Linked DNA regions of Roseimaritima multifibrata. The protein of the gene in region 2 interacts with the protein of the main gene of each other region in a pairwise test. Links are inferred from orthologs where the notes say so. Each region holds a gene or a part of one and is shown on either strand. Other genes may lie near its edges.

Region 1 (9,886 bases), 1.4 Mb from region 2 along the record:
CCCATCAGGTCCTTAACCAAGAAAGTGTCATTGAGGCTTTGGTGGGGTACTTCGGGTTAGAGGTTCTGGAAGAGGGGAAAATCAACCGCAAGTGGCTCGCGACACAGGTCTTCGGGGATGACTTGGAAAGCCGACAGCGGTTACAATGGCTGGAGGCCGTGGTTCACCCACCTACCCGCCTTCTTCTGCAACAGAAGCTTATCGAGGCGACCAAAAATGGAGTTCCTGCGGCGGTCCTGGACGTTCCTTTGCTATTTGAATCTAACTGGGATGTTTATTGCGACCAGATTTGGTGTTTAGTCACCCCGCTACAGAAACGTCAGTCATGGCTGCACGAACGCGGTTGGACTGTCGAAGAATTAAAAAAACGAGAGGCTCGGCAATTGCCGATCTCCGAGAAAAAAAGACTCAGCACCCATATTTTACAAAACAACGGAAGTTCGGAAGAATTGCGTTCCCAGGTAGCGAAATTGGCTGCCAAGATTGGGCTGCCCGTACCGAATTCCAAAAAACCTAACTTTTCTTCAGAATCTTCCTTTGATGCTTACTCACCTATCGATCGGTCTCCAGTCACTCCGACTGATCGAAATGAACACTGCTGGGGGAAACGTGTCGTTCCTCCTGGTTCCCACCCTGTCGAATGATCTGCCCTAATTTCTAGGGACGATCACCTTTTCAATTCTCTGCCTGCTATCGGGCCAAACGAGGTGATAAAACGCCTCGCTGAATGGTTGTCATGCCTACTCCCAACAATCGAAACACAAATTCCCGAAACGATCGTCCACGTGGACGATCGGATAATTCTCGCAGTCGCCAGGGGCAAGAGCGTCCTCGGCATCCTAATTCCGAAGTCGATCAACGGATTCGTGAACTGGATGCTGAGCGGGACCCTCTTTCTTTGCCTGAGGAGATCGTCGATGAAGCCAACCGGGCTGGCGAGAAAGTCGGAATCCCTCCGAATATTGGGATTCCCGCTGAGGAGCAACTAAATATTTCGCAATTGCAGGATCTGACCGATCCTCAATTGCTGGCGATGGCTCACACCGACGGCCTGCCGAAGGTGAACGGGCAACGCCGCCAAGAACTGATTTTTGAAATCCTCAAGAATCGGATGAAGAAGAATGGCTTGATGTACGGTGAAGGAACGCTCGAAATCCTCCCCGATGGATTCGGTTTCCTGCGCAGTCCTAAGTACCACTACGTCAGTTGCCCTGACGATATTTACGTTTCCCCAAGCCAAATTCGACGATTTGGTTTGCAGACCGGTAGTAATGTTGCAGGTCAAATTCGACCTCCAAAGGAAAACGAACGCTACTTCGCTTTGCTGCGTATCGAAGCGATCAACCATCAAGATCCGGTTCAACGCAAGCACCAACGTCCCTTTGAAGATCTGACGCCACTCCATCCCGATAGCCGTATCATCGTTGAAAGTGCTGCGAAAGAACTGAGCACTCGAGTGGTCGATCTGCTCACCCCGATCGGATTTGGGCAACGAGGTTTAATCGTTAGCCCGCCTCGTGCCGGGAAGACGGTTCTGATGCAACAGATGGCCAAGTCCGTTCTGAAAAACTATCCGGAAGCCTACGTCTTTATTTTATTGATCGATGAACGGCCCGAAGAAGTTACCGATATGGAGCGGGAGGTACGAAGCCCGCAGTGTGAAGTGGTCAGCAGCACGTTCGATGAAACCGCTCAGCGACATATTCAAGTCGCACAGATGGTGATCGAAAAAGCCAAACGAATGGTTGAATATGGGACCGATGTGGTCATCTTCCTCGATTCGATCACTCGCCTGGCTCGGGCTCATAACAGTGACGGCGAAAACAATGGCAAGTTGATGTCGGGCGGGCTGGATAGTGCCGCCCTGCAAAAACCGAAAGCCCTGTTCGGGTCGGCTCGTAAAGTCGAAGAAGGTGGTTCGTTGACCATTTTGGCAACCGCCTTGATCGATACGGGCAGCCGAATGGATGATGTTATCTTTGAAGAGTTCAAAGGGACGGGGAATCTGGAAATCGTTTTGGATCGCAGTTTGGTCGATCGCCGGATCTGGCCAGCAATCAATCTGCACGCCAGCGGTACACGTCGTGAAGAGATGTTGCTCGCCCCGGACGAATACGAGCGAATCTGTATCTTGCGCCGGAATCTGGCAGAGATGAGTCCAGCCGATGCCATGCATGAGCTGACGAAAGGGCTAGCCAAGACGCAAAACAACGCCGAATTCTTGTTAGGGATTCGTGAGTAGGGAAGTGACGTTTAGAAGTGACCGTTTCTGAGCGGGTCGCTGCTGCATCAGGAAATCCCAGCCCGCTGCGTAATAGAGGGATTGCAGACCGTGTTCTCGGTCCCTCGCGTACAGGTTTGTTGATTTAATGGAAAGCAGAGAAAGATTGTCGCCTATCGCGGGGGACGTGCAATAAGTAAATGAAGAAAGTCTGGCTCCCCTCGCCCCTAAGCGAGCTCTTTGTTGCGGAAGAAATCTCTGCTAGCTCATTGCGTGATCTCTGCCTCTTTCTTTGATGTAGTGGAGCTCGCTTGGGGGAGAGGGGGAGATTTCCAGGCGGCGATTTTGCAGTACAGGCCCAAATAATTCGCCGCATTTCAAGCGATTATGTCATCCCTTGCCTACCTCTGTTGGCCCCCTCTCCCCCAGCCCCTCTCCCCCAAAACAAGCCTTTGAATCGACCTTCATTGAATTAGCTGGCGAACCGTTGATGCAGTATCAAATCTGTCTTAAGCGAGCTTGTTTTGAGGGCGAGGGGAGCCAGATTTACTTCATTTATAAATCGCACGTCCCGAGCGAAAGGCGACAATCACTTCGCGAGCTGCGTTTTGGAATGAGGCTTTGGGGTAGCGTGCTGCCGATTAGCTGGTCTGCGCATTGCCCGGCACGCACTACCATTGCCTCCAAAAGCGATCTTTGCTTTCGTCCTGTTTTAGGTCCTCCCAGTAGCTCGCGCTGGTCCGATCGAACCGTTGCTTCAATTCGTCTCGCCTTAAAATTTTCATTGCGATGGCCAACGGTAAAAAGACGCAGGCAAATATTATTAGCAATGCGCATTGTCCGATGAGCCAATCGACAGGACGCTTGATGGCCTGGACCAGTTTGTAAAACGGCTGGATGATCGCCGGGGCAACCGTTCCGCATAGACCGATGGCGACACCGATGGTTGCCGCAATCGCGATGCTTGAAAGGTGACCATCACCGATCATCCATGTCAGACCCGGGAGGATGATCGTTAGGGACCAGCCGAATCGTTGGATGTCCCTATTTGTTGGCGTTAAGGTTTGCATCGGTCACCCACTTTCTGGACGATGCAGTTTCCGATCGCCAGGACATCAATGTCGGTTCGTTGGAAACATCGAAGTGCATCGGCGGGACTGCAGACGATCGGTTCGTCGCGGACGTTGAAGCTGGTGTTGACCAGCACGGGGGTTCCGGTGATCGCTTCAAAGCAGGTCAGCAGACGATGGAGTCGTGGATTGGAGTCTTGTGTGACGGTTTGGATCCGGGCCGAACCATCGACGTGAGTGATCGCTGGCAACGACGCATGGTTTTGGCGAACCGACGTGACCAGCAGCATGTAGGGGCTGTCCTGCATTTCGGATAGGTCGAAGTAGTCAGCCGCTTTTTCTTGCAAAACGATCGGGGCAAACGGGCGAAAGGATTCTCTGGATTTGGTTTTTTTATTCAGGCGAGCCTGCATGTCTGGAGATCGAGCATCCGCCAGAATACTACGGTTGCCGAGTGCTCTGGGGCCAAATTCCATCCGCCCTTGGAACCAGCCGACGACCTTTCCGGTGTCAATCAAACGAGCGACCCGCCGACACAAATCCTGTTCGTTGTCGCACACGTCGTATTCGACTTGGTCGGCCTGCAGGCAGTTTTCGATTTCCTGTTCGGTAAATCCGGGGCCGAGTAGCGATCCATGCTGGCCATCGGGAATCGCTACCGTGCGCGGTTTCTCCAGCAGTTGGTGCCAGACGTACATCGCGCTCCCCAAGGCTCCTCCTGAATCGCCCGCGGCGGGCTGAATCCAGACGTTGTCGAACGGGCCTTCGCGGACCAATCGTCCATTTGCGACGCTGTTCAAAGCGACCCCTCCGGCCAGCACCAGATTCGACATCTGTGTTTGATTCTGGACATGGGCAGCCATTCGAAGGACGACCTCTTCGGTGACCTTTTGGATCGACGATGCTAAATCTTTTTCACGTTGAGTGATTTCGGAATTCGGGTTTCTGGGAGGACCGTCAAACAGGGAGGCGAAACGTTTGTTTGTCATCGTTAGTCCCCGGCAGTAATGGAAGTACTGCATGTCCATCCGGAAGGAACCATCCGGTTTCAGATCGATCAAGTGTTTTAAAATGCGGTCGTAGTAGTGCGGTTGTCCGTACGGAGCCAAACCCATCAGTTTGTATTCGCCTCCGTTCACTTCAAAACCGGTGAAGAAAGTGAACGCGCTGTAAAGCAGTCCTAGCGAGTGTGGGAAACGAAGCGCCTGTTGCAGTTCGATCCGGTTTCCTCTTCCGGTTCCGTAACATGCGGTGTCCCATTCACCGACTCCATCGATCGTCAGGATCGCGGCTTCTTCGAAAGGGGATGGGTAAAACGCACTCGATGCGTGAGAGACATGGTGTCGTACAAACCCGATTCGTTTTTTGTATTGATGCTGTAAACCGGTTCGGATCTCTCGCTGCAGGTGCAGTTTTTGGCGAAGCCATTGGGGGATGGCGGTGCGGAAGGAACGGTACCCCGCAGGAGTAACCGCGAGGTAGGTTTCCAGCAGCCGTTCAAACTTGGCTAGCGGTTTTTCGTAGAACGCGACATAGTCTAAATCGGATGCGTCCAGATTCGCTTGTTGGAGGCAATGCTGGACCGCCTGCGTGGGAAACGAGGCATCGTGTTTCAAGCGAGAAAAGCGTTCTTGCTGGGCCGCAGCAACCATTTCACCATCGACAATCAAAGCCGCCGCAGCATCATGGTAGTAGGCCGATATCCCAAGAATCGAAGTCAAAGGATCGGTCCCGATGGGCGTATGTCGATGCGCTGCGGTGATTTCATAGGACCCTGTTCACTATCGTTTTAACAAGTGTCGAAGTGCGGGTTCCAGTTCAGGATAGAGGAACGAATACCCTGTCGCCTGTAGTTTCTTGGGGACTATTTTCTGGCTGTTCAAAAGCAAGGCATCGGCCATTTCTCCAAGGGCGATGCGAAGCGCGAATGCGGGAGCCGGGAAGATCGCGGGCCTCCCTAGGACTTTGCCAAGTGTTTCTGCAAACTCAGCATTCCTTACCGGACTGGGCGATACGAAGTTGACGGGGCCGTCGATTTCATCGTTGAATAAGCAATGAGCGATTGCCGCCAAGGCGTCGTCCATTGCAAGCCAGCTCCACCATTGCCGCCCCGATCCCAGACGCCCGCCACATAGTCGGGCAGGAAGCAGCATTTTTTCTAACGCACCGCCCGCAGGTGAAAGAAGGATTCCAAACCGGAGATGAACCACGCGGATGCCTGCTTCGACCGCCGGCTGACAGGCCTCTTCCCATTGCTTCCCAACCGTGGCCAAAAATCCTTCGCCCGCAGGGGATTCTTCGGTCAGCGATTGCTCTCCCCCTTCCCCATAAATCCCGCTGGCCGATGCACACAATAAGGTCGCCGGTTTGGGCGTTTTCATCGCCGCCAATCGGTGGCAAAGAAGCCGAGTCTTTTCGATGCGGCTGTCGCGGATCTGCTCTTTTACCTCGTCGGTCCAACGCTTGTCTGCGATCGGTTTCCCGGCCAGGTGGATAACGGCATTCAGTCCGTCCAGTTTGGATTCTTCGAACTTCTCCTCCCAAATCGCAATTTCGTCATCCTGATCGGTTTTGCCGCGGACCAGCCGGTCAACATGATGGCCGTTCTGTTGCAGCAAATCGGTCAATCGACTGCCGACTAAACCCGAGGCACCTGAAATGGCGATTCGTAGCGGCGGGTGGTTTGGGATGGGGATGGGGATGGTGTTAGGCATGTTGGTCGCTCGTGGTGTTTTTTTGAATTCTAGCAGATGGGCGAGGTTTGCCGTTGGGAGTTGGGAGTTGGGAGTTGGGAGTTGGGAGTTGGGAGTTGGGAGTTGGGAGACAAGGAGACAAGGAGACAAGGAGACAGGGAGACAGGGAGACAGGGAGACAAGGAGACAAGGAGTGGGCTGATTTGTTGGCGGCTGGCGGGTTCTTGCTGATCGAATAAGATTAGGGAGTCCTAAATCCTGTTGCTTGAAACAACGAAACCGATATGTCGACGATTCAGCCTGATAGTTATCCCTTTGATATTCCCTTCGTTGATGCTCGATCGGAGTCGACAGTGGAGGTTCTGGATGCGCTCCGCGCTAAACTGAGCCCTCAAGGGAATGTTGTCAGTCCCCGGGGACGTGCTCTGACCGAAAAGGTCTTTGGGGAAGCTCTCACGCCGGTACAGGTTGTCGATCGAATTTGCGGCGACGTTCAGCGGGAAGGGGACGCAGCGGTCTTGCGATATGGTGCCGCCCTGGATGGTGCGGACCTGACGGCGGACGAATTGCGAGTCCCCAGCTCAGCCCTTGAACAGGCTCATCAAAAGGCCGATCCTGAATTCTTGGGAACGATCCGTCGTATCCGGACCAACATCGAAACCTTCCAGAAAGCGATCCTGCACCAAAATGTTTCCATCCAGCCCAGCCCTGGTGTGCAATTGCAGCAGCGATACCTGCCGCTTCGCCGGGTAGGGGTTTGTGTGCCTGGTGGAGCCGCTGCGTACCCATCGACTGTCCTGATGACCGCCATTCCGGCTCAGGTCGCTGGCGTTGATCAAATCGCCGTTGTGGCTCCGCCGACAAAATTTGGAGCCTACAACCAAGACATGCTGGCAACCTGCCATGAATTGGGAATCAACGAAGTTTATCGGATGGGCGGTTCTCAGGCGGTCGCCGCGATGGCATACGGCAGCGAATCGGTTCCTGCGGTCGACAAAATCGTTGGTCCAGGAAACCTGTTCGTCGCGCTGGCTAAGAAACGGGTTTACGGAACGGTCGATATCGATTCGATCGCCGGGCCAAGCGAAGTGATCGTCATCGCTGACGAAACGGCTCGAGCCGATTACATCGCAGCCGATTTGTTGGCTCAAGCCGAGCACTCTCCGGGATCATCGATTTTGATCACCTGGCATCAGCCTCTTGTGGAAGCTGTTCAGAAGGAATTGAAGCGGCAGCTTGCCGTGTTGGCACGTGCGGACTTGGCAATCGATAGTCTGAATGCGTTTGCGGCGATGATTGTGGTCCGAGACGCGGCACACGCTTGTCAGCTGACCGATCAGTTTGCTCCGGAACATCTCCACATCCAAACCGAATCGCCGCGTGATCTGAGCGACCAAATTCGCAACGCAGGTGCGATTTTCTTAGGGCATTTCACTCCGGTTGCCCTTGGAGATTACGCGGCCGGACCGAGTCACGTTTTGCCGACAGGGGGGACCGCGTGCTGGGCCGCTGGTCTGTCCGCCAACGACTTTGTGCGAAGCGGAAGCCTGATCGAATTCAGCCAAGACGCCCTCTCGCAAATAGCGCCCGACGTCGAACGGCTGGCTGAAAAAGAAGGCTTAACCGCTCACGCTTCAAGTGTAGCCATGCGAAAATAGTCGATTCAATTCGCTGAATCGATGGTCTCCAACCGGATGTTATCCAGTTCGACCGTCACAGGAACGTCGCGTTCGGGAAAGAAAATCTCCAGGCCGGCGACTTTTTGTAAATCCAGCTGGCGCGTTTTCGGGCCGTCTGCGACGTCGGCCAGCGGGATCACGATGTGCTTAAGCTGGCCAGGATAAAGAACCGTTGAGTAGTGATACCCGTCGTAGTACTCGTTGATGAAATCCTGGTCGAAAATCTTGATCACCATCAGCACGCCCTCCGCCGGGCTGTCGGGCGTCAAGCGGACATCCAGCGACAATTGGTCGTAGGGCGACCAATTCAGCGGCAGATGGAAGTGTCCAAACGAAGGATACATTGCTGGGCTGACCTGCAATTTGGCACCGCGAACCCCATCGGTGACCAGCGATCCGTCAAGAGATAGTTTTGTGGAACGATGCCACCATCGTTTGAGTTCGTTTGGCTCTTCGAACGATCCGATCAACGGGAATTCATTCGCCAGTCGCCAGTAGTCACGCACCGCTTGAAGGGGGTTGTAAGAGACCGCCGCGACAAGAAGCACGAGACCTGCGATCGCAAAATTCCGCACGGAGCGTTTTCGCAGAACGGCGGTTGCCGGACCTGGCAGTAGCCAGGGCGAAACAAAAACCCATGCAACGGTTACGCCGCAGGTATTTGCGAACAAGTCATGGAGGGAAGGGGAGCGGCCCGAAAGCCCTTGCAGTCCCTCGAGGACCGCTCCCATAAATGCGATCCCAAGCGATACCAGGGCCAAACCACGCAGCGTCCGGATCCCGCATTGGACTCCGATCCACATCGCGATGGCGGTCAATAAAATAAAGACCGGGAAGTGAAGCAAATCAAAGCAAGCGTCCGACAATCGCCCCGTAAAGGGGGACGGCGCAAGCAGGCCTACCGATGCCACGACCAGCAGGCCAAGGCTGATTCCGATCATCGACCAACGGAATCCTGGCCGACGTTTTGCATCGTGCGTGCCAGGACTGAGTGAGGCCGAGGCGTTGGAATCAGGCTCCGTCACGCTGGCAATAATCCCTTCATGTAATCAATGCTTCCTTTGACCAAACGGTCGACTCCCGGTTCGTAATCGAAGACTTCGACGCTGACCCAGCCGTCATATTTGATTTCTTCGAGGGCCGCAAAGATTGGTTCAAATTTGACTTCGCCCATTCCAGGACCCAAGCGATTGGGATCATTTGCATGGAAGTGCAAAATCTGGTCGCCCGTTTCTTTGATGATTTGCGGAATCGGGATCGCTTCGCTGCTCATCGCTTTCACGTCTAAATGGATCCCGATCGAATCCCCATCCAGTCGAGCTGCCAGGTCGCGTGCGGCGGCCGCGGTATTTAGGAAATTCCCTTCGGCCGGTCCAAGTGGTTCAAGAGCGATCCGGGTGTCGGTGTCGCACAACGTCGGCACGACGGTTTGCAGCACTTCGGCCGCATTGTCCATCGCCTGTTGCTCGCTCATCGATTCGGGGAAATTGCGTTGTTGGGGCGATCCCAAGACCAAGATCTTGCCGCCCAGATCGCGGCAAAGTCGAGCCAGTTCGCAGAGGTAATCAGCGGTCTTTTTTCGGACATCGACGTCGTCGCTGGTTAAATGCAACCCTTCCGTCTTCGCCAACAGCCAATGCAGGGCGATGATGTCCAGTCCCGCTTCTTCGACGACCTGACGGTATTCGATCCGTTGCTCAGCGGAGTACCCGAACAGATCGTCCGTCAGCATGAAGGGAGCGACTTCCCAGCCGGTGTACCCTGCTTCGACTGCGTAGCGTGCGGCCTTTTCCAATGGCCAGTCGCCAAACGTTTCGTTACAAATCGCAAACTTCATCAATACATCCTGAGAGCAAGGTCAAAAAATCAGAAAATGGGGCCGTCGATGATCTGTGTTAACTGCTTCACTGCTTCAACCTCTTTTTCAAGAGAGGCGGCTCTCCCGGGTAGACGTCGAATCCAATAGGGACGCATTCTTAAAACGTGGGAGAGGCTTTGGATCGGTCATGGCTGGTTCGACTGGTTGGAAGCCTGTCCCACCTATTAAATCGCACGCCCGACGGAGAGTGAAGGGTGGTAAATCCTAGTAAACTGCGGCCGGGCGGATTGGGGAATTTTGCTTCTACGCCGCACGACCGCCACGCCAATGATGAATTGCATGTTCGGCAGCCGCAGCCACGTCGACAGATGAAACCTTCCGTAACTATCGCTGAACCATAAAAG
Region 2 (9,628 bases):
CCGCCTTGGTGAAGGAGGACTGGAGCAGCGTCGATGAAGTCTGCGACCTGCTGAGCGGGCGGTATCGCGATCGTGGCTCGGAATTGCTGGGGTCTCTTTTAAGTGGCCCGATCGATATCGATAAAATGGACTATTTGGTCCGCGATAGCTTGCACGCGGGCGTTCCGTATGGGCGGCACTTTGATATCCGGCGATTGCTGGGGTCGTTGGTCCCGCATCCCGAATTGCCGCGGATGGCGCTGGGGGAAAAGGGGCGGACGGCCGCGGAGATGATGGTTTTTGCTCGGTATGTGATGTTTAGCGAGGTTTACTGGCATCATGCGGTGCGAAGTGCGACGGCGATGTTGCAGCGAGCGGTTTATATGCTGCAGGGTGAAATCGATCTGGTCGCCATGACGCGACTGGATGATCATCAGTGGATCGCCTCGCTCTGTCGGGCTGCCGAGGGGACGGCCGCGGAGCCGCTGGTTAGTGGCCTGTTCGGCGATCGGCGGCAGTTGTGGAAGCGAGTCGCCGAATTTGATCGGCTTCAGCATGGCGATTTGCATGCCCAGTTGGCTCGACGTCCCTATGGCTGGTTGGTTCGGTGTAGCGAGGCGCTTGCCGGGCGGTTGGCCCGTGACCTGGGGATCGAAGTTGGTTTGGCCGATGTTTTGATCGATGCTCCGCCGGTGAAGCTGGAAGTGGACATCAATATGGATGTCGTTCGCCGCGATGGAAGTGTTTGTCCGCTGGGGGAAATCTCGCCCGTTGTCGAAGCTTTGGCTCGCCGTCAGTTCGATAATCATGTCAAACGTGTCCGTGTCTTTGTGCGTCCGGACATCCGAAAGGCACTTGAGGGGGGGCAACTGGACGAAAAATTGCTGGAAGAGGCAGCTAAATCGGTTGGCGAGTGAACCTGAAAGCCTGTAAATTGCTCCTTCGTGGGAAGGAATGGGAAATACTTTCAGGAATCTGCCGGGAAAACCGGCCAAGAAGGCCGAATCCGTCTTGTCGCATCCGCCTGGATCGCTAAACTCTTCCCTTCTCACGCCACCCCTGACGGGGAACTGGAAGAGAGCAGCCAGCGTAGCTCAGTTGGGAGAGCAGCTGATTTGTAATCAGCAGGTCGTGGGTTCGAACCCCTCCGCTGGCTCTGTCAGCTGGATAGTCGCTAGAACGCGTCAAGTCGAGTTGACGCTGGCGTGCAGAGAAGGTACGAAGTGAGTCGATTGGCTGAGAGGCTGGTCAAAATCGGGGAGTTGCCCGAGTGGTTAAAGGGGGCGGACTGTAAATCCGCTGACTATGTCTACATAGGTTCGAATCCTATACTCCCCATTGGCCGCCTTATGGCGGCGATATACGATAGTTGGTGAAAGCCAAAAGCGGGTGTAGCTCAATGGTAGAGCAGCAGCCTTCCAAGCTGAATACGAGGGTTCGATTCCCTTCACCCGCTCTCAACCGCTGTTGTAGCTCAGTTGGTAGAGCACATCCTTGGTAAGGATGAGGTCATGGGTTCAAGTCCCATCAACAGCTTTTGACACTACTGGAAAGATTCTCTGTAGGAGGCTTTTCGGCGGTGGTTAATTTTTTTTAGTGATAAGTGATTACTGGCACGGCCGCGGTTTTCTCGATTTACGTTGTGGTGTGAAGGCAACGCGAGAGTAACGAGCGGATGTCACGGGGCGTTCCCGTCGGCACAGTCAGTCAGATGGTTGCAGGTGAAAATAATGGCTAAGGCAACTTTCGAACGTACCAAACCACACGTCAACGTGGGCACGATCGGTCACATTGACCATGGTAAAACGACCACCACCGGTGCAATCCTTGCTGTTCAGGCAGCCAAGGGTCTAGCTGAAGCAAAAAACTATTCGGACATCGCCAAGGGCGGTACCGTTCGTGACCAGACGAAAACGGTTACGATCGCGGTTGCTCACGTTGAGTACGAAACTCCGAATCGTCACTACGCGCATATCGATTGCCCGGGTCACGCTGACTTTATCAAGAACATGATCACCGGTGCCGCCCAAATGGACGGTGCGATCCTGGTTGTCAGTGCTGCTGACGGCCCGATGCCGCAAACCAAAGAACACGTGTTGTTGGCTCGCCAGGTTGGCGTTCCTTACATCGTCGTATTCTTGAACAAGTGCGACCTGGTCGACGACGAAGAATTGTTGGAATTGGTTGAGCTTGAAGCTCGTGAATTGCTTAGCAAGTACGACTTCCCTGGCGACGACCTTCCAGTTGTTCGCGGAAGTGCTCTTCCTGCTTACAATAACCCTGCCGATCCAGCTGCAAGTGCTTGCATCACCGAACTGATGGAAGCCCTGGATAGCTCGATTCCTGAACCTGCTCGTGAAGAAGACAAGCCATTCTTGATGGCTATCGAAGACGTCTTCTCCATCGAAGGTCGTGGAACGGTTGCTACCGGTCGTATCGAGCGTGGAGTCGTTAAGGTTGGTGAAGAAGTCGCAATTGTTGGACTTTCGGACACCCCTGTTAAAACGACCTGCACCGGTGTCGAAATGTTCCGTAAGGAACTGGGAATCGGTAAAGCTGGCGATAACGTCGGTTGCTTGCTTCGTGGCGTTAAACGTGACGACATCCAGCGTGGTCAAGTTTTGGCCAAGCCAGGTTCGATCACCCCGCACACCAAGTTCGAAGCTGAAGTTTATTGCTTGAGCAAAGACGAAGGTGGCCGACACACGCCATTCTTCAGCGGCTATCGTCCTCAGTTCTACTTCCGTACCACGGACGTTACCGGAACTGCAAACTTGATCGATGCTGAAATGTGCATGCCAGGCGACAATGTCAAAGTGACCGTCGAGCTGCACAAACCAATCGCTATGGATGATGGTGTTCGCTTCGCTATTCGCGAAGGTGGACGTACTGTCGGTTCAGGTGTTGTTTCGAAGATTCTTGAGTAATCAAGTAACCTCGGTTTTTTAAATCGAGTTAGAAAACATCCAATGACAGAACGGATTCCGCATCGTCGGCCGTTTTGTCATTTGGACGTTACAGGGGTGTAGCTCAATTGGCAGAGCACTGGTTTCCAAAACCAGCGGTTGTGAGTTCAAGTCCCACCGCCCCTGCTTTAAACGCGTTTTTATATTACAGCTGATGCAGATTCACTGGGTTCGTCCCGCAAATCTGCCTATCATCGTCCCTCCCTCCCAGGAGACAGGATCGTTGTCCAGGGAAGTCGCTAGCTCGCAATCATCGACGCCGCTCACGTCCGAGTTGCTTTCGTTCGATGTATACAAACGTAATCAGGGACGTCTGGTTCGGCAGTTAAGCTGCCTCGCCGTGTGGGCTGTCGTCGCAATCGGATGTTGGCGATTGTACGAAACCCTTAAAGGTGGTGAAAGCGCTTGGGTGGGCATGGGTGTCCCCGGAGTGATTTTGGCAGCTGGCCTGTGGATCGGTTACCGATTGGTCAATTGGCCTCGTTTTGCCGATTTCCTGATCGCTGTCGAAGCGGAAATGAACAAGGTCTCATGGCCTTCCAAACAAGAGATGATCCGGTCGTCGATCGTGGTTATCTTTACGATCTTTTTCCTGGCCATTATGCTGTTTCTGTTTGATATCGTCTGGCAGGAAGTCTTTACCTTCCTTGGCGTAACTACCTAGTCTATCCGCTACTTTCGACCAAGGTTCTTTCAATCGTGTCCGATCCCGACGCCACCGATAACGATGTTTCTGAGGAAGTTGTTTCCGAGGAATCTCAGGCAGCGCAACCGGCCGCGGCCGAATCGACTCCTCCTGCCGCCCCGACTCCCGAGGCGGTTGATGACGGTCCCAAAATGGACTGGTACATCCTGAAAGTGGCTTTCAATCGTGAAGATTCGATCCGTGATGGATTGGAAAAACGCGTGCGAATGGAAGGCATGGGAGATCTGTTTGGGGAAATCATCGTCCCCACCGAAGACGTTGTCGAATTCACGCGGAACGGCAAGAAACGAATTTCCAAGCGGAAATTGTTGCCAGGCTATCTGATGGTCAACATGATCATCAATGATGACAGCTGGTTCCTTGTCCGCGAAACCTCCGGGATCAGTGACTTTACCGGAGCCGCCGGGAAGCCGATGCCGATGGACCCCGCCGATATCGAACGCTTCATTCAGAAACCAAAGAATGAAGACGATGAAGATGCCCCGATGAAAACGGCGATCCCGTTCAAGCCAGGGGATCGGGTTCGAGTCAAAGAAGGGAATTTCCAGAACCAAGAAGGCGAAGTCGATACGATCGACGAAGCAAACGGTCGCGTCACCGTGATCATCAATATCTTTGATCGTAGTGTTCCGATGGAACTGGATCACTGGCAAATCGAAGATCTGTAGTCCGCTTCGGTCGCCTCACGTTAAGTGCGATTTCTTCCTATCGGCGATCGGGCAATTTCGATAGGATCTGAGGACTAATTCAGCTTCACCGGAATGGACTCTGGTTTGATGGCCTCTGTGCGTGTGAATCGACTTGCCCCACTTGAATGGGTTCGCGCTGGTGCGACCCTCTTGGTGGTTCTGCTGCACGCTTTAATGCCCTACGTTTCGCAGCCGATGCCGGGTGTCGCTTGGCCCGTTTGGGAAACCGGCAGCACGACCGCCAATGCGGTCTTCTGGGCAATCGAATTGTTCATCATGCCCCTGTTTCTGGTGTTGGCCGGATTTGTGGCGGTTGGATTGATTGGACGGTTGGGGAAAGCCGATTTCTTGCGGCATCGGGCACGTCGGTTGTTGGTTCCGCTGCTGTTCGGTTTGGTTGTTGTTCTGCCAATCGATCTTTATGTTTGGCTGCTCGGCTGGGTCGTTGAGGGGAAGGTCGGCTGGCAAAAAATGCGCAGCCTGAAGATTGATCCTGAAATCGCGAAGAATCTGTGGGGGACAAGCCATCTTTGGTTCTTGCAGTATCTGCTGCTATACAGCGTGCTATATGCCGTCGTAAAAGAGGCGTGGCCTGAGCGTTGGCGGCATCCGGTGAACCGCAGGACTGTCCGTGCAGCGAGTCTGCTGGCTTTGATTGCAATCGGCGGGAGCGTCCTGTTGGTTCGTCCTGAAGTTGTGTTCGGATTCCAGCACGGTTTTTTTCCCGTCGCATCGAAGTGGATATACAACGGGACTTTTTATGCCGGAGGTATCTGGCTGGCCGTTTTTGATTCGCGGCTGAGACGGATTGAACGGAACGGTGTCGGAGTGCTTTTGTTTGGTCTGCTTGGCGGAATCGCGTCGCTTTGGGCAGGGATGCAGTTCCTTCAAGGGGATGCCTCGCGATTGATTCTGGTGTTAGGTGCGGTCGCAACACTGGCATCCGCTTGGGCCTTAACGTTTGGGATTATTGGGGCCGCTGTCCGGTTTGCCCAGCGTCCTCGGCGAATCGTTTTGTATGTCGCAGCCGCGTCGTTCTGGATTTACCTAGCACACCATCCATTCTTGGGATTGGTCCATATTGGGCTGAAGGTACAGTTCCCTGATGCGGCTCCGCTCGGCAAGGGAATGCTTGCTTGGGCAATCGCAACCCTATGGTGTTTGGGGACTTATCAAATCTTCGTCAGGCATACTTTCATCGGACGCATGTTAGGCGTCCGGCACGCAGAAAGAGTCTGCAAGCAATCGGTCGCCAAGGAACTGGCGAACCTCCGTCAAGCCGCGTAGACGCGGTAGGACAGACGGCGGGCAGTGAAATCGATGGGTGACAGTTTCTGAGCGGGATTGTAAGTCCGCGACGGGATGGGTGTCGCCGGAACCACCGTCTGGCGACGGTAGTGTCGTAGCTACACACGCCAGAGCGTGGGCAGGCCGGCGATCTTTCACGGATAGGTTTCCATGTCCCTAGCGAAAGCGGCCTGGAGAGAGGGGGATTTCGTGGGGGAGGTGAAGTTTATAGCTGGCGAAAGTCTGGCTCCCCTCGCCCCTAAGCAAGCTCTTTGTTGCGGAAGAAATCTTAGCTAGTTTAATTCGTGGTCTCTGCCTTTTCGTTTGGTTTGGCGGAGCTTGCTTGGGGGAGAGGGGCTGGGGGAGAGGGGGGATTTTCGCGAGGCGATTTTGCAGTGCAGGCCTGGGTAACGCCGCGCATTTCAAGCGGTTATGCCACGCCTTGCCTGCCTCTGTCGGCCCCCTCTCTCCCAGCCCCTCTCCCCCAAAACAAGCCTTTGAATCGCGTTCAACCGAACTAGCTGGCGAACCGTTGATTCAATATCCAACCTGTTTTAAGCGAGCTTGTTTTGAGGGCGAGGGGAGCCAGATTTTCTTTGCTTATTCTTTGCTCGTTCGCGACGGGATGGGTGTCGCCAGAGCGTGAGCGGGCGGCGATATTTCACGGATAGATTCCATGTCGCTAGCCTGCCGTGCGTTTGCGGTGGCTATTTCAGCACCGGCAAACTTGTTTTGTCCGTGGTTTCAGGGTCGTTGGTTCGGTTCGCGTCGGGGTCCTTCCAGCGGTCTTCCGAGAAGTGCTGGGTGTAGGTTCCGAAATCGTTGAACGCGTATTTTTTGGCCCAGCGGTAGGCCAAGCTTCGTTCTGGAATTTCATCGCCTGGCTGGAACTGGCTGCGTCGTGGGGAAATGTCCTCCAGCTCTTTCATCACCGAGCCACGAGCGGTCGTGTCTCTTGCTCCGTGTCGATTCGCTAGATCGATCAACAGGTCGGGGCGTTCCATGATGACGCAACCACGAGTGTGCTGTGCGGTCAATTCGCGGAAATCTCGCAAGAAGGCCGATTCGTTGAAGGTATCTTTTAGCGATCGTTTGTCGTGAATCGACTCGGTCGCCAGTTGGATGACCGGGCACGGTTCCAGGTCTCCCCAGGGGCCCACGTGATGAGTGAATCCGGTGGCGGCTGGGCAGAGTGCATTGCCCGCGTCGTCGTGGTAGGCATCGATCACGATGATCGGTTTGGTTGCTCGAATGTCGACAACAAATTGGCGGACGCGACGTTGTTCTTCGCTGTTGAGCGCCAGGTCGGGGTTCGATTCGGGGCCGACAGGTCGGTAGATGTGGAACCAGCAGTACATCACGCCCATTTCGATCAGCCGGTCGATCCAGCGTTCAGAAACCAGGTCATCGATATTAGATTTGCAGACACTGGTGCAGACTCCGACCATCAATTTATTGCGGAGTGCCGCTTCCAGGCCTTTCATGGTGTCGTTTAGGACACCGGCACGGCCGCGTCGTTCGTCGCTGATGATTTCGGAGCCTTCCACCGAGATCAGGGGCGTGACGTTCCCCAGTTCGCGAAGTTGAGCGGCAACTTCGTCGGTGATGAAGTGTCCATTGGTGAAGACTTGGAAATAGGCATCGGGATGGGCGGCGAAAATTTTCATCAAGTCTTTGTGCATGAACGGCTCGCCACCGAGGATGCCAAAGAACGCATTGCCCATCTTTTTCGCTTCGTCGATGGTGCGGTTCGCCGCGTCGACTTCGATCCGTTGCTGTTTGGCAGCGACATCAACCCAGCATCCCTGGCAGCGCAGGTTGCAGCTATTGATCACCGACATGTACAGGAACGGCGGGAAGAATTCGCCTCGTTTCAGACGCCGCTTATGTTTGTGAACGCTCAGTAATCCCTTGAATCCAAGGGTCCAAGTTGCCTTCCAAAGGAGACGTTTATCGGTTTCGGTAAGCAGCCGTTTGGCCATCCGAAAGTACATAGATGCAACCGTGTGAGGTTCGAGGATTCTACCGCGGGCAAGTCCGTCTATCTTATCAGACCGGGGCGAGGATGCACCAGCAACTGCGAAATAGTTGTTCGGGGATGGTACAATGAGGGCGATGCCCCCCCGTGGAGGCGGGGGCGACAAAGTTCGCGTAAAAGGACTTTTTTAACAGTTCAGGTATTCTCGCTTCTCTTTTGCCCCTTTGGTCACCTATGATTGGAGAGAGTAAAGGTCTGCAGCGATCGGCTCATTACCCTTTGGTTTCTGTTTTCTGAGAATCATGTCTAAAACAAAACAATCCATTTTGCTGGCTGGCGTGTTGTCTGCCCTGTTGTTGGCGGCTCCTCTGGTCAGCTTGGCCTGCCCGTTTTGCTCGGCGGTTTCGCAGACCTTGCGGCAGGAAATGTCGACGATGGATGCAGTGGTCATTGCCGAATCGATCCCCGGAGAGGTTCAGGACAGTGAAACCGGTAAAATCCGCATGAAGGTTGTGCGAGTTTTGGTAGGTGAGAAAATCGTCCAGGTTGGCCAAACCGTGACCCCCGTTTATTACGGCAACGTTGGCGAAGGGCGTCGGTTTTTGCTGACAGGCGTCGATCCGCCCGATTTGCAGTGGTCTTTGATGCCGGTGACCGAACGAGGTGAAAAATACATTCTGCAGGTCCTCGCACTTCCAGACGATGATGTCGCGCGATTGACTTTCTTTCGCAACTACCTGGAAGACGAAGAGCCGATGTTGGCTCGTGACGCTTATGACGAATTTGCAATCACACCGTATGAAGCGATCATTGCCTTGAAGGATAAAATGGACCACGACCAATTGGTCGCGTGGATCCAAGATCCTGAAATGCCCGCCGACCGCAAACGTTTGTATCTAACGATGTTAGGGGTTTGCGGAAGCGATAAAGATCTTCCGATGCTGAAGGAAATGCTGAGTGGCGAGCAAACCCAGGGTGGTTTGGATGCAATGATCGCTTGCTATTTGACGTTGGCCGGTGAAGACGGTTTGGAGCTGGTTAACGAACGTTTTCTCGGCAATAAACAGGCCCCCTACACCGAAACCTATTCGGCAATCATGGCGGTTCGCTTTCATGGAACCGAGGGAAATACCATTCCTCGTTCCGCCCTCCTCCCCTCGTTGCACCTGATCCTAGACCGTCCTGAATTGGCCGATTTGGTGATCTCCGACCTGGCACGCTGGAGTGACTGGAGCCAAGTTGATCGTTTGACGAAGCTGTTTGTCAACGCAACCGAAGACAACAATTTCGTGCGTGTTCCCGTTGTGAATTATCTCCGTGCCTGCCCGCTGCCCGAAGCTGCGGAAGCGTTGCAGGAACTGGAGAAAGTGGATCCTGAGAGCATTCGTCGATCGAACATCTTCTTTGCTAAACCGATCGCAAAACCAAAACCGGGGCCAAAATCGTCCTCTTCGTTGACTCCTTCGCAGAAGACCGACGAAGAAGAGAAAGTCCTTGAATCGCCGCTGCCAATCGTACCGGTATCAAACATCGGCGTGCAATTGCGCAGCCGCCAAATGCTTGCTTCAGCGAACGGATTGTTGCCCGTCGCTGCAGGGGGGACCGCTGTTGTGGCGGCGTCCCCAGTGAACCGACTAGGGCTGGCAACCGTATTATCGGTAGCCCTGTCAACGATGCTGATTTTCGCATGGTTAACCCTTACTAGCGGGGCCCCGGCAGTGGCGGCCGGGATCGAATCCTAAATTTCTTTAGGTCTAACGAGCCATGGCAACCAATTTGGACTCTACCCAAAACGATTCGCACGACTCCGCGGAGAAAACTGCGCCGGAGCCGAACCTATCGACCGGAAACGCCTACGAAGCGACTTTGACTTCGGTCTCGGGGAGTGAATTCCCTTATCGTGCCCTCAGTCGCGGCGCGATCGCGTCGGTGTTGGTGGCTCCTTTCGCCTTGTTGGGCTTTGTGCCCGCCTTCAAGGTGATGCTGGTGATGTCCCTGATCGGATTGGCCGCAGCGATCTTGG

The links.
Region 1: the proteins of nusG (region 2) and rho interact in binary tests that used the Escherichia coli proteins (3 or more experiments, as listed by UniProt). The link is inferred for Roseimaritima multifibrata from one-to-one orthologs.

Annotation. Positions count from the first base shown.
Region 1 is NZ_CP036262.1:2,683,927-2,693,812, forward strand. Bases 1-2,989 are described here. They hold rho (transcription termination factor Rho), read left to right. Parts: upstream 1-736; coding sequence 737-2,242; downstream 2,243-2,989. Other genes in these bases: coaE (dephospho-CoA kinase), read left to right, coding at 1-644; FF011L_RS09870 (hypothetical protein), read right to left, coding at 2,893-2,989. In the rest of the region: more of FF011L_RS09870, read right to left, coding at 2,990-3,291; FF011L_RS09875 (carbamoyltransferase family protein), read right to left, coding at 3,279-5,012; FF011L_RS09880 (TIGR01777 family oxidoreductase), read right to left, coding at 5,073-6,005; hisD (histidinol dehydrogenase), read left to right, coding at 6,269-7,642; FF011L_RS09890 (CIA30 family protein), read right to left, coding at 7,648-8,688; FF011L_RS09895 (sugar phosphate isomerase/epimerase family protein), read right to left, coding at 8,685-9,500; FF011L_RS09900 (class I SAM-dependent methyltransferase), read right to left, coding at 9,867-9,886. UniProt on the Escherichia coli protein: Facilitates transcription termination by a mechanism that involves Rho binding to the nascent RNA, activation of Rho's RNA-dependent ATPase activity, and release of the mRNA from the DNA template.
Region 2 is NZ_CP036262.1:1,256,092-1,265,719, forward strand. The notes cover bases 2,751-5,481. They hold nusG (transcription termination/antitermination protein NusG), read left to right. Parts: upstream 2,751-3,644; coding sequence 3,645-4,319; downstream 4,320-5,481. Other genes in these bases: tuf (elongation factor Tu), read left to right, coding at 2,751-2,906; secE (preprotein translocase subunit SecE), read left to right, coding at 3,100-3,609; FF011L_RS04750 (acyltransferase family protein), read left to right, coding at 4,428-5,481. Also shown: FF011L_RS04705 (HD domain-containing protein), read left to right, coding at 1-896; more of tuf, read left to right, coding at 1,710-2,750; more of FF011L_RS04750, read left to right, coding at 5,482-5,627; FF011L_RS04755 (radical SAM protein), read right to left, coding at 6,335-7,609; FF011L_RS04760 (hypothetical protein), read left to right, coding at 7,908-9,347; FF011L_RS04765 (DUF3299 domain-containing protein), read left to right, coding at 9,370-9,628. UniProt on the Escherichia coli protein: Part of the processive rRNA transcription and antitermination complex (rrnTAC). The complex forms an RNA-chaperone ring around the RNA exit tunnel of RNA polymerase (RNAP).